3 regions of the Psychrobacillus sp. AK 1817 genome follow, and region 2 is predicted to be linked to each of the others. Evidence: riboswitches for the same ligand, from Rfam matches in the RefSeq annotation. Region 2 holds a riboswitch; each other region holds the start of a gene.
The links. Region 2 has a riboswitch for cobalamin ahead of D0S48_RS12730 (hypothetical protein). Riboswitches for the same ligand answer to the same signal wherever they lie in the genome.
Positions count from the first base shown of each region.

Region 1: linked by a shared signal. The riboswitch ahead of D0S48_RS09170 (ABC transporter substrate-binding protein) and the one ahead of D0S48_RS12730 (hypothetical protein) in region 2 are both predicted to bind cobalamin.
Region 3: linked by a shared signal. The riboswitch ahead of D0S48_RS14395 (hypothetical protein) and the one ahead of D0S48_RS12730 (hypothetical protein) in region 2 are both predicted to bind cobalamin.

Region 1 covers NZ_CP031739.1:1,838,463-1,842,897, reverse strand. The annotation lists gene D0S48_RS09190 (DUF2975 domain-containing protein) at 1-210, shown strand, start outside; gene D0S48_RS09185 (helix-turn-helix domain-containing protein) at 220-441, shown strand; gene D0S48_RS09180 (immunity protein Imm33 domain-containing protein) at 594-1,223, shown strand; gene D0S48_RS09175 (DUF1963 domain-containing protein) at 1,254-1,934, shown strand; cobalamin riboswitch at 2,091-2,233, shown strand; gene D0S48_RS09170 (ABC transporter substrate-binding protein) at 2,350-3,303, shown strand; gene D0S48_RS09165 (FecCD family ABC transporter permease) at 3,308-4,291, shown strand; gene D0S48_RS09160 (adenosylcobinamide amidohydrolase) at 4,293-4,435, shown strand, end outside.
Region 2 covers NZ_CP031739.1:2,559,670-2,564,104, reverse strand. The annotation lists gene D0S48_RS12735 (MFS transporter) at 1-1,180, opposite strand, end outside; cobalamin riboswitch at 1,283-1,472, shown strand; gene D0S48_RS12730 (hypothetical protein) at 1,700-1,918, shown strand; gene D0S48_RS20660 (hypothetical protein) at 2,264-2,440, opposite strand; gene D0S48_RS12725 (metal ABC transporter solute-binding protein, Zn/Mn family) at 2,775-3,692, shown strand; gene D0S48_RS12720 (metal ABC transporter ATP-binding protein) at 3,704-4,435, shown strand, end outside.
Region 3 covers NZ_CP031739.1:2,875,514-2,879,948, forward strand. The annotation lists gene D0S48_RS14375 (aminoglycoside adenylyltransferase domain-containing protein) at 1-200, shown strand, start outside; gene D0S48_RS14380 (GNAT family N-acetyltransferase) at 203-709, shown strand; gene D0S48_RS14385 (spore germination protein GerW family protein) at 723-1,118, shown strand; gene D0S48_RS14390 (VanZ family protein) at 1,140-1,613, opposite strand; cobalamin riboswitch at 1,748-1,939, shown strand; gene D0S48_RS14395 (hypothetical protein) at 2,110-2,649, shown strand; gene D0S48_RS14400 (ABC transporter substrate-binding protein) at 2,653-3,591, shown strand; gene D0S48_RS14405 (HAAS signaling domain-containing protein) at 3,714-3,959, shown strand; gene tatA (twin-arginine translocase TatA/TatE family subunit) at 4,378-4,435, opposite strand, start outside.

The sequences.
Region 1 (4,435 bases), 720 kb from region 2:
AAATACTGTGCACTTGCAATTAGCTCTTTATATGTATTAGGCATGCCACTATTTTTTCTTGTGGCAGAGAAGGATGATGCTCCAGGAGTTATAGTAATCGGGCTTATCATGATTTTTGCCTCTATGGTAATTGTCGTTTTTTCAGCCGTTCTCCAAAAACTTTTACAAGAAGCTATTCATATAAAATCTGAAAACGATTTAACGGTCTGAGGTGAAAATATGGCGATTATTATTAATATCGATGTGATGTTGGCTAAAAGAAAAATGAGCGTAACAGAACTTTCAGAGAGGGTTGGAATAACAATGGCTAACCTTTCTATATTAAAAAATGGTAAAGCTAAAGCAATTAGGCTTTCTACATTAGAATCAATTTGTAAGGCTTTAGAATGCCAGCCTGGGGATCTTTTAGAATACAAAAGAGATGAAGAAGCTCACGAATGAGTAAAGTTCCCTTAATAAGCAGGAATTATTTTTGAAAACGCGAAGTAATAAATTAGGAACTAACTCATTGGAGGGCTTTAATCAATGGATTAATGCCCTCTTTTTTATATTCAAGTTAGAATAGGCTTATAACGATGCAAGGAGGAAGCAAAGTGCCATGGTATTTAGATAGTGCCTATAAAAGAAATAAGGATGCACCCTATACTTTTTATATTCCTAGCAAAGAAGTGATAGGTAATTTAAATATAGGAGATATGGTCAAACTAATCTTTGAAATCGAGACAAGAACAGACGGGTATGCGGGAGAAAAAATGTGGGTTGAAATTACTCACAGGGATATGGAGAACTTTAAGGGAATTCTTACGAATGATCCATTTAATCTAAGTGAGTTAAAAAGAGGACAAGAAGTATCATTTCGGACAGAACATATTTGTGACACGGAGTATAATGATCCATATTCATCCAAATGGGATTACTATTTTGACACAAAAATAATTGTGAGCAAAGATGTTTTGGAGAGAGATGAATTTAATTTTATGTTAAGAGACGAGCCAAGGGATGAGCAAGACTCTGGTTGGTCTGTATTAAGTGGTTATGAAGATGATGAATTTTTAAATAATCATGAAAATCTGCAATATATATCTATAGGGGTAATTTTAAATATTGATGACTCTATTTTAACTTTTATTGAAGATTTACCCCTCTGTGCATATGAGAGAAATGACAATGGCGCATTCTACAAAATAAATGATTATGATTGGGAGTCCTACTTAAGTGAATAAGCTTGGACATAGATTTAGGAGGTAATTGCGTTGAATATTACTCAATTAAAACAATCACTATTTAAACGAGCTACGATTTTTGAAACAGGAGGATCTCGGCCGACGGAAGAATTGGGAGAGAGCTGGATAGGAAATGTTATGTGGGGTAGCGGAGAAAATAAATCTCCTCAGTTTGAACCAATATGTACTATATTTCTAAAGAATTTACCTTATGTACCGAAGGAGCTAAAAAACATTCAGTTAATCTCTGTTTATATGGATTTTAATGTATATAATCATTTAATTGAAGAAAATTTAGCTTCTTTTTTTAAGATAAATTGTTTTACTAATATTAATGAAATACAAAAGATAAATGAACAATCTTCAAGAATGAAGTCTTTTCCATTAAAACCAATATTAGTTGAGAACGATACCCCAGCATGGGATTCAGAAGATATAGAACCAGAAATTCAAGATGAAATTTTACGTCTTGAATTGGAGAGTGATATAGAGTATTACGACGATATCGTCGAAAATATTTATCCCATGCACAAGGTTGGTGGATATCCATCCTATACACAGAGCGGAGTCTCATATGGTGAAGATTATCCGTTTGTCTTTCAGATAAGCTCTGATGCCAAGGCGCAATTCAATATAGTAGATAGTGGCAGTTTTTATTTTTTCTACAATCAAGATAAACAAGATTGGATTGTGTACTGCGATTTTTATTAATAGTCCAGTGATTACTCATAGATTACAAGGTTAAGGAATTAATGTTTCGCTAAACTCGGAAAATTGCTTGATATTAATTTATTTCTCGAATTTCTCTTCTAGTCTCCATCTCGACAACATTTAATTATAAGGTATAATAAATGCAAAGCAGCAATGGAATATTTTTTGCGTAAAGGTGCTCTAGTTACGGATTGCTAGAGTTAAAAGGGAAGCTGGTTAAAGTCCAGCGCGGTCCCGCCACTGTTAGTGATGCATATGCATCATAAGCCAGAAAACCTGCCCTTACGTGCATACCCATTACCTACGCGGATAGGTCTGGTGTAGGTCAGCTATCGGTATTTTGTGGCAGATTTATACCTATCTATCTCTCATCCTAGGATGGGAGATTTTTTATTGATTTTAGGAGGAATGAAGGATGAAAAAGTTTTGGTTAATTATAGGAATGACCTTGCTTGTGTTAGTTGGATGTAATGAGCAAGAGACACTTCCATCAGAAAAAGAAGATAGTTCAGAAATTGGAAATTCAGAAACTGCATTTCCGCTTACATTGACGGATGCTGTAGGCCAAGAAATCACATTAGAGGAAGTTCCGAAGACCATTATTTCCATGATTCCAAGTAATACGGAAATTCTATTTGCATTAGGGCTTGATGAGGAAATTGTCGGCGTTAATGATTACGAGAGTTATCCAGAGGAAGCCTTAGAAAAAGAAAAAATTGGTGGCATGGAGTATAACATTGAAAAAATTATCTCTTTGAATCCAGATATTGTCTTCGCTCATGAGTCCGTAGTAGGAATGGCTGACGCTGGGTTACAACAGCTACGAGATTCTGGTGTAAAGGTTTATGTAGTACAGGATGCAAAGGATTTTAACTTAACCTATACATCCATCGAGCAGATTGGTCGTGCAACAGGCAAGAATGAGGAAGCACAGGCCATTATAAAGGATATGAAGGCAAAGGTTGACGAAATTCAAGAAAAAGTTTCAAAAGTAGAAACAAAGAAAACAGTTTTTGTAGAAACCTCAGATGTGCCTGAGATCTATACTCCTGGTAATAATACATTTATGCAAGAAATTCTAACGATGGTCAACGCAGAAAATATCATGGCTGACCAAGAGGGCTGGTTCCAAGTCAGCCCAGAAGAAATTGTAAGTCGTAATCCTGATGTTATGTTAATCACGTATGATTACGTGGATGGCATTGTTGAAAAGGTCAAGCAACGTGATGGTTTCGATACAGTGACAGCTATTAAAAATAATGCAGTAGTACAAGTGGATGAGGATACCACAAGTCGCCAAGGTCCACGTTTAGTAGAAGGTTTAGAGGAAGTGGCGAAGGCTATCTATCCGGAGGCATTTAGTGAGTAAATCAATGATCGGTTACATCCTGTCACTGGCTACGTTGGCTGTAGCCATTTGGCTAGGTGTATCGGTCGGATCTGTAAAGGTGCCGATCAGTACTTTATGGGATACAGGAACAGATGCGATTGCAACTAATATAGTATGGAAGATTCGCATGCCGCGGGTTATACTCGCAGGATTAGTCGGAGCATCCCTGGCAATAGCGGGAGCGGCCTTTCAAAGCCTGCTTAAAAACCCACTAGCCGACCCTTATACACTGGGAGTGTCGTCCGGAGCATCTGTTGGTGCAGTGGCTACACTCTTTTTTGGAATTTCGGTACCTTTCTTAGGAATGTTCACCTTGCCTGTTTTCAGTATGGTAGGGGCATTAGTTACAATGCTCATCGTTATTTCCTTCGCAAGGCTAGTAGATCGCGCGATGAAAATGGAAACGATTATTTTAACAGGTATTATATTTAGCTCATTTCTTGGCTCAGTCATTTCCTTAATGATTGCTCTGACAGGTGAAGAGCTACGGCAAATTATTGGTTGGCTGTTAGGCAGTGTATCTATGAGGGGCTGGAGCTATGTTCAGATGGCATTGCCATTCATGGTAATCGGTTCCCTATTACTATGGTTAAATCGTAGGGAGCTAAATGCCATGCTCTTTGGAGAAGAACGAGCACAGCATCTAGGTGTGGATGTAAAGAAGCGTAAAATGATGATATTAATTGGTGGGTCAATGCTTACAGGCACAGCCGTATCAGTGTCTGGAACCATTGGTTTTGTTGGATTGGTAGTGCCACATATGACTAGACTTTTATTTGGCTCCGATAACCGGCACGTGCTTCCTTTGAGCTTTATAAATGGAGCTTCTTTATTGATCATTTGTGATCTTGTATCCCGTACGATTATTTCTCCAACAGAGCTTCCAATAGGGGTAATTACTGCGTTTATAGGGGCACCTGTTTTTGCTTTTATCTTCTTTAGACAACGTAAAAAAGGAGGCGCTTAACTTGCTAGAAGTAAAAAATATTTCTGGTGGCTACGATCAAAAGCTAGTAGTGGAGGATGTTTCCTTTCAAGTATCAAAAGGAGAAATGCTAGGAATATTAGGACCAAATGGGAGTGGAAAATCTACTCTCCTTAAACTAATGAG
Region 2 (4,435 bases):
GACTTAAAATTACGGCACTTACAATGATGGCAGTCCTAATGGTAAAGGTTGTAGCAATATATCCAATAACAGGCCCACCACTTATTTGTCCAATGGCATCCACTTGACCTTTGACTGAGAAAAACGTTGCTCGAGTCGAGGAATCTGGAATGATTTTATTTAACCAAATATCCTCCAATGGGTACATTACTTTTCGACTCACTTGAATTAAGACATAGCAAATAAACAAGCCAATGAAATACTTCGAAACTGCAAAGCCGATTAATGCTACCACTATACTGAAGCTACCAATAAAAAGACCGATATATATCGTTCGCAGATCCTGATAAATTGTACTTTTATTTAGAAAGTGAAGTATTGCAAATGACACGAGTACTATCACCAGCTGAATACCACCAGTCAATAACACTAGCTGTTCATTTGGCAAACTGGTTATTCTAGCCATCTCCAGTAGATGGGTAAGCCACAAACGATCAAAGCCCTCGCTATAAAAACCTATAAACAGAGCAATTAGAAATAGCATTCGCAGGATAAAGCTTGCTTTTGAATAATGAATGATTTTCCCTAAACTCTCTTTCATTGTCTCCAATGTATTAATTCTTTCAGTTATTTTTATTGGTTTAAAATGATTCTCTTTCATAAAAATTATAAGAAAAATAGCCAAGCCTATCATACATACGCCTCCCATAATAATAGGAAGATTAATCATGTAGTAACCGGTTAAAATACTTAACGGAATGGCAATTAATTGACCCAAATTTCCAGCCTTAGCTCCCCTCATATATGCTAAAGAGGCCTTCTCTTCTCCTATTTCATCTGCAATCCAAGCTTGCTGTGATCCGCTTGTAAAGGTATAGCCTATCCCCCATGCCACCTGGGCCAATAAAACCGTTATAAAATAAGGAAACAAACCCTCCAATAAAAAACCCGTCCCTATCAAAAAATAACCAATAATAATGGACAGCTTCCGGCTTTTTAAGTCAGATATGACGCCTGTTGGAATTTCAAAAAGAAATACGGTTAGCTCTAACACAGTTCCCACTAAAACAAGCTGCAACGGATCCAGCTTAACAACGCTTACTTGGTACAACAGATTGACTGTAAATATATAAGTAAAAAATAATTGCGATAGAAAGCAAATATGAATATACAGCCGATACGAATCTTTCATTCTAATCATTTCCCTCACCTCTCTATTGATTATAAAAAGGGAAACCATCGGCCGCTTATCCAAATTTGCTATAATGAATACCTTTCTTTATGTTATAGTGAAAGAACAATTAAATAATGTGTAGATTTAGGTGTTCTTTTGTTAGCAAGAGAACTTAAAAGGGAAGTTCGGTGAAAGACCGACGCTGTCCCGCAACTGTAAATGGGAGCGATTCTTTATAAACCACTGTAAGGTTACTACGGGAAGGAAAGAAGAGCGATGAACATGAGCCAGGAGACCTGCCTATTTCAAGTACACACCACAAGCCTACGCGGATAGGGGGTGTTAAGTGCAGCTATGTACAAGCAATAGCTTGAAAATACTGTCGTACGAAAAACATAATAAAATCACTGGAGCTATTGGGCTCCTGTTTTCAGCGTGGATTTTATTGAGTTTCCAAGCGTACTGACCATTAAATCATACTAACTAGCATCTTCTTTTTTATAAAAGAGGATGCTTTTTTATGTTAAAGGCGAAAGGATTTTGAAAATGAGAAAAGAGAATTTTATTGAACAATATAAACAAGTATTAATGACAAATTATGTTGCAAGTACATCAATATCTCTACAGTCTATCTATGATGAAATGAAAAAAGAAATTGAACTTAGTTCAACCTGGAGTATGAACGAAAAAAATATTTTTCTTCAAAATCTCATTGATGCCCATCATCAGATTAAAAATGAAATTTCAGGGAAATTGGAGGAATAAGTAAGGCGCATTCGCACGCTTCCAAAATGGTTTTGCCAATATTAACTTTGAAAAAAAGAATATATCTAAATTCTAGCTCCATGAACCCAGTGTTCAATTTATTTGGTTCGTCCAACAATCATCATTCATTGTATCTATTTATCAAACCAAAAGGCTCTCTTCTAGGAGTGGCAGGCGGAGACTACAGTGGAGGATCGCAAGCCACGGGTACCGCTCGCCGCGCCGAACGCATCCGCCTAAAGCTAAATCAAGCATGTCCCGAGTCATTTCAATACAAGTAGGATCTTAATTAAGGATATAAAAAACGAACCAAATGAGATTAATCATGTGGTTCGTTTTTTTGATTTAAAGGTCTTGGTAATCCCTTTGATATTTCCCGCCGTCTTTAACTTCTGAATGGTACAAAGCTTTAAGAGCAAAGCTTTTTTCTAGGTCATGCTCCTTCATTACTTCCTTCAATCTTTTTGCTAAGTCAGGACTAAATTTTACTAGCTCTTCCATTTTAGATTTTGAATATTGCATATCGTTACCTCCCTACTATCATTGTTCATACAGTATAGCACTTGTATAAAATACATACGAAAAAATAAAGGTTTTTCGAGTATCTCCTTTTTGGAATTCTTTCTAAACAAAATGCCCCTCACTTGCGTATTCTGCCCCAGATTTTCTTAACAACATATAGTCACCTTTTTTTCATTTTTACATAAAGTACTTTGACAATTCAAAAAATAAGTGTTAACCTATTGAACAAATATTTCCTTAAGGAAATTTATTATCATAAAAGAAAATAATATTTTTTTAGTCTAAAAGTTTCCTTAAGGAAATACTTTATAACAAAGGAAAAGGAGTGTGCTAAGTGAAAAAGATCTTATTTTTATTTATTGTGGCTGTTTTATTGGTTGGCTGTGGTAACAATAACGCAGGGGGTTCTGGGGAAGAAAAACCACTTGTCGTTACAACTACAGGGCAAATTGCAGATGCCGTAAGGATAATTGCTGGAGATTCTGTGGAGGTAAAATCCTTAATGGGCCCTGGTGTAGATCCACATCTTTATAAGGCTACTCAAGGCGATTTACAAGTATTAGAGGATGCAGATATTATTTTTTATAATGGTCTAGCTCTTGAGGGGAAAATGAGTGATATTTTTGAAAAAATGAAGAAGGACAAATCTGTAGTGGCTATTGGAGAAGTAGTTCCGAAAGATAGAATCTTAAATGACGAGGCTCATCCAGAATTATTTGATCCACATATTTGGTTCGACATTGAGGTTTGGAAATTGGCTACACACGAAATCACAAAATCACTTACGGAGGAATTTTCCACTGATGGAGATCAGTTTGCAGAAAACGAAAGAAAGTTCTTTGAGGAACTAGATGAGCTAAATGGTTGGACGAAGGAACGCATTAGCGAAATCCCCGAAGAGCAACGGGTTCTTGTTACCGCTCATGACGCCTTTAATTACTTTGGTGAAAGCAATGGGATGGAAGTTCGAGGATTACAAGGTCTTAGTACAGATGCTGAATACGGTCTAAAGGATATACAGAATATCGTTAATTTCTTAGTAGAACAAAATATTAAAGCGGTCTTTATCGAATCCAGTGTGTCAGACAAAGCCATGAATGCTGTAATTGAAGGTGCGAAGGAAAAGGGACACACCATACAAATTGGAGGAGAACTGTACTCGGATGCAATGGGAGCTGAAGGTACAGAAGAAGGAACTTATATCGGAATGTATAAGCATAATGTCAATACGATTGTTGATTCACTAAAATAGGAGGTAGCAAAATGAATGCATTACAGGTAAAGAGCTTATCTGTTGCTTACGAGGAAAAAGTTGTGTTGAGCAACATCAGTCTAACCATTCCGAAGGGACTAATCACAGGGATTATTGGACCAAACGGAGCAGGGAAATCTACATTGATTAAAGCCGTGCTAAATCAGCTTCCAAATAAAACCGGCTCTGTTGCAATATTAGAGCGTCCGCTGAATCCAAAGGATCATATTGTTGGATATGTTCCTCAGCGTAATGCCGTAGATTGGGACTTTCCAACAAATGCATTAGACGTAGTATTAATGGGCCGATATGGACATATCGGCGTGATGAGAAGACCTTCTTTAAGAGACAAACAAATAGCGCTGAATTGCTTAAGAAACGTAGGAATGGAAGCATTTGCAGAACAATCAATAGGGCAGCTTTCCGGAGGGCAACAACAGCGTGTGTTTTTGGCTAGAGCTCTGGCACAGGAAGCGGAGGTTTACTTCATGGATGAACCATTTGTTGGAGTAGACGCTGCAACTGAAAGAACAATCATTTCCATCTTGAAGGAGTTAAAATCACAAGGAAAATCAGTGTTCGTCGTTCATCATGACTTACAGACAGCAGCCGATTATTTTGATTGGATTGTGTTATTAAATAAAACAACTATAGCTTCTGGTCCTACCGAGGTTACCTTTACACCAGATAACCTACAAGAAGCATACGGTGGTAAGCTATTTTTTATGGATCAAGCTAAGTCA
Region 3 (4,435 bases), 320 kb from region 2:
CAAAAAAAGAAGCTCTAGAAAAGGGATTAGTTATATTACCTTATCGTTGGCATACTTTACTAAAAGAAGGGATGAGGATACGGTCATCAGAGCAGCTCCCCTCACTTTTCGACACAGAAAGCTCTCGTGCAGAAGCCTGCAAAGATTTTATATTATACGCACACGAAATATGTAATGAAGGTTTTTTTATGGAGGTTTAGGAATGGATATTAGAAGATTAATAGATGTAGATGCCATTGCTTATTGGGAACTAAGGCTAGAGGCTCTGCAAAACAGTCCAGAGGCATTTGGAACAAGCTATGAAGAGGCTCTTCAAAGAGAAAATCCAATTGAACGAGTAAAAGATAATTTCAAGGTAAATGGAAATTATACGTTCGGTGCGTTTGAAGAAGATAAATTAATCGGTATGGTTACTCTAGCACAAGAGAGTTCCTTAAAAATGAAGCATAGGGCAAATATTTTTGCCATGTATGTAAGCTCAAAGGGAAGAAGAAAAGGTGTAGGAAAAGCCCTAATGGAGCAAGCCATTAACCAGGCAAGAGAAACTAATGAAATAGAAAAGATTAATCTATCTGTTGTGTCGAGTAATGAATCCGCAAAAAATTTATATTTACAATTAGGTTTTAAGGTGTTCGGAGTAGAAGAAATGGCTTTAAAGGATAGAGACGTCTATTACGAAGAACATCACATGACACTTATTCTAAATTAAAGGAGATAATCTAATGGAGGAAAAATCAAGTAACCTAGAAAAACTGGGGGGAAAGCTACCATTATTTCAGTCCCCCGTCCGTTCTATTTTCGAAAAGTTTTCCAGAGAAAAAGATGTATCTCTTATATACGGAGAACCGATTGTATTGGAGAACAAAAGAATCTTACCTGTTGCCAAAGTAAATTATTTTGTAGGTGGAGGCGGAGGTGGCGCGATTTCAGATGAAGAAAATTCTACAGGTCAAGGAGAAGGAGGCGGTGGTGCCTTTTCGATAAAACCGGTTGGAGTATATGAAATCACTGCGGAGAAAGTTAAATTCAAGCCCGCCCTTCCGATTAATCAAATACTTACTGTTTTTTCAGTAGTCACGCTAGGGATTGTTTTCTTGTTGAGAAAAAGATGTAAATAGTTAGGGAAAAAACGCTTCCTTCTAAAGGTTTGCGTTTTTTCTATGCTTTAACCATTGAACAAACGTTAGCAGAAGCATGACAAAAATAGCTCCGCATGTATCTAATAGAACATCCTGAAGAAGAGCAGATCGTCCACTCGTAAAGGATTGATGGAATTCATCTGCAACTGCTAGAAGAAAGGTAATCATTATTGCAGTAAGTTTTCGATATTTTCTCTTCGGCAAAGCAATATAAATAGCTAAACTAATCAAACCAAAATAAAAAAAGTGGACTCCTTTTCTTATTAAGAATTCGACAAATGCATAGTAGCCACGTTCCTCGACAGAAACATAGAATCCCCAATAAGGAATATGAAATAATGATAAAAAGGACTCCAATGGCTTGCTTGGAAGCCACTCTTTAAGCACAGCCTCCAAAGACTGTTGCTCGGAAGTCTGCCCGGAGGCTATAAATACAAAGACAAGTAAAAGTAAAAGTGGAATAAATTTTTTCATATAAAAACAGTAGCATAAATTGAAGTAGAAACAAAATAATTGCAGACTTTATAGCTAATAAAAGAGTAAAAAGCTGGTTGTTTCACAAGCTTCTATCACCAATTGAAAGGCTATGGTACACTTACGATAAGTGAATAATTTTGCAGGGAAAAGGTGCTGACTTGTCAGCTTAATTAGGGAATTCGGTGAAAAACCGAAGCTGTATCCGCAACTGTAAATGCTGATGAAATAAGAAAAATACCACTGTTGGCCAAAAGCCAATGGGAAGGTTCTTAGAGTAAAATGATGCATGAGCCAGGAGACCGGCCTTTTCTTGAACGTATAAATACTCTTCGGAAGTTAAGGGGTTGTACGGCACGTTTCTATTTTCGATTAAATTTCTAACGATAAATAGGTATTGCGCCGCCCTTTTTTGGGGTGGCGTTTTTTTGTGCTGTAAGAAGTTGAGTATTGTATTGCCGAAAATTCACAAATAACTTGGAAAGGGGGCAGAGCATTGAAAAAAGACATGCGATATATTTGTTATCCATTTATGAGAGAAAAGCCGTCTACCGTAGACTTTGAGATTCGAACAGACTCATTGACCACACGTATTGGATTGGCCGCTTCTTTAACAAAAGATATTCCAAGAGTTTACGAGGATTTAATGTATCTGGCACCGATGGCATATCACGTAAATGGTTCTGTTAGAGGGAAGCTAGCAATCACTGAAGAGGATTTACAAATTCTAAGTGATATGTATGATTTCTACGTAAGTGAGGTGGAAGGAAGAGTAGATATATTCGTACTTCCACAAGGCTCAACAGCTGCATGTGAATTACACGTGTGTCGTAGTGAAGCAAAAAAATCTGTAAGGGCTTTACATAAAGTTTCAGTAGAAAGAGAAGTACCAGAAATTTTGTTTGATTACACACAGCTATTAGCAAATGTATTGTTTGCAATGGCGGTATATGTAAATAAGCATCATGAAGTAGAAGAAATTCAATTTGTCAGTAAATCATATCCGATGAGAAAAAAGAAAAAAGTGGAGGATTAACAAATGAATAAACAATTAAGGAATTGGTTAGCGGTACTAATACTTTCTATCTTACTTGTAGGCTGCCAAGAGGCTGAAAAAAATACAGCTGTTGAAACAGATTCTGTACAAGAAGTAAAAGAATATACTGTAACGGATGATATGGGGAAAGAAGTTACATTCGAAGAAGTTCCGGAAACGATTGTGTCTCTACAACCAAGTAACACAGAAATCCTGTTTGCCCTTGGTGTAGGAGATAAAATTGTTGGAGCTACAGAATACGATACCTATCCAGAAGAGGCACTAGAAATTGAACGAGTTTCCGATTCTATGAAGTTCAACGCAGAACGTATTTTAGAGATAAATCCAGATGTTGTGATTGCTTATACAACTGGATCTGAGGAAGAGCTTAAAGTGTTGGAAGACGCGGGGTTAGATGTTTTTGTCATTCAATCGGCGCTATCATTTGAAGACGTCTATGGAGATATTGAACAGTTGGCCGCAGTAATGGGAGTAGAGGATAAAGGAACGGATCTTGTTGCCTCTATTAAAACTACTATTCAAAGTGTTCAGGACAAAGTATCAGGTGTAAGCGATCAGAAACACGTCTACTTTGAAATCAGCCCATCTCCAGAAATTTTTACAACAGGAAAAAATACTTTCCAACAAGAAGTTTTGAGTAAAGCTACAGTTGTAAATATTTTTGGAGACCAAGAGGGATGGATTAAATTATCTGAGGAAGATGTCATTAAGAAAAATCCTCCGATTATCTTGACTACCGTAAATTATGTAGAAGATCCAATTGGTGAGATTAAGGCTCGTCCAGGCTGGAATCAGTTGGAGGCAGTGCAAAACAACGCCATTTTCCAATTAGATCAGGACATTATGTCTCGCCCAGGGCCACGAATTGGTGAAGCTGTAGAACTAGTAGCTAAAACCGTTTACCCAGAGATATTTGAATAAAATAGAAGTTGGTCTCGTTTTGAGGAGACCAACTTCTTTTGTTTTAAAACAGGTACCTTGCAATGAATAATAGTGTTATGGTATAGTACTATCTAATGAATAGTACCGAGGGAGAGAGAGATATGACAGCGAATGTTTATATTGAGATGTTAGGAAAAGAGCTTTATATGTTGAATACAAAGGAACGCCAAGCAATAGTTCGAGATTTCCAAAAGTATTTTTGTGATTTGTTAAAAGAGGGACAAACTGAGCAAGCAATAATTGAATCATTAGGAGCACCATCGTATATAGCAAGGGAATTACTTAAGGCTTACTCAGAAGAGGAAATGATATTAACAGAAGTGGAATATGAAGGCGCATATATATAAAATGCTACAAAGGTTAGTTACCCTTCGTAGCACAATTTCATTTACAATCGTTTAGTAAGCTGAACTAGTTCAACTTTTTTATATTACAGGAATCCAAATCTCCGAATAACAGTTTGGATCAGATGGGTCATCATCTGTATACACTTCCATCTCTGGTGTTCCGTGAACTTCAAAGATTGCCCACTTTGGTGCTGGTATTTCCAGTGTATCCAGATTTTTCTGGTGTGTCGCCTTTATAACTGCCCCCTATCCAATAATCCATCATACTGTCGACTTCAAAATTTTCTCCCATCACACAAACACCAAGAGCACCTTTTATTTCTTCGTTATTTAAAGAAATAATGAAACAACAAGCTCTTGTTTAGATTCTTGTAGATTAATCTAGCAACGTATATTAACACATGCAAAAAGCCACCTATTATAGAAATAGGTGGCTTTTTGCATTAGATATTTTTTTAGTTTCTGTTTCTTTGTCT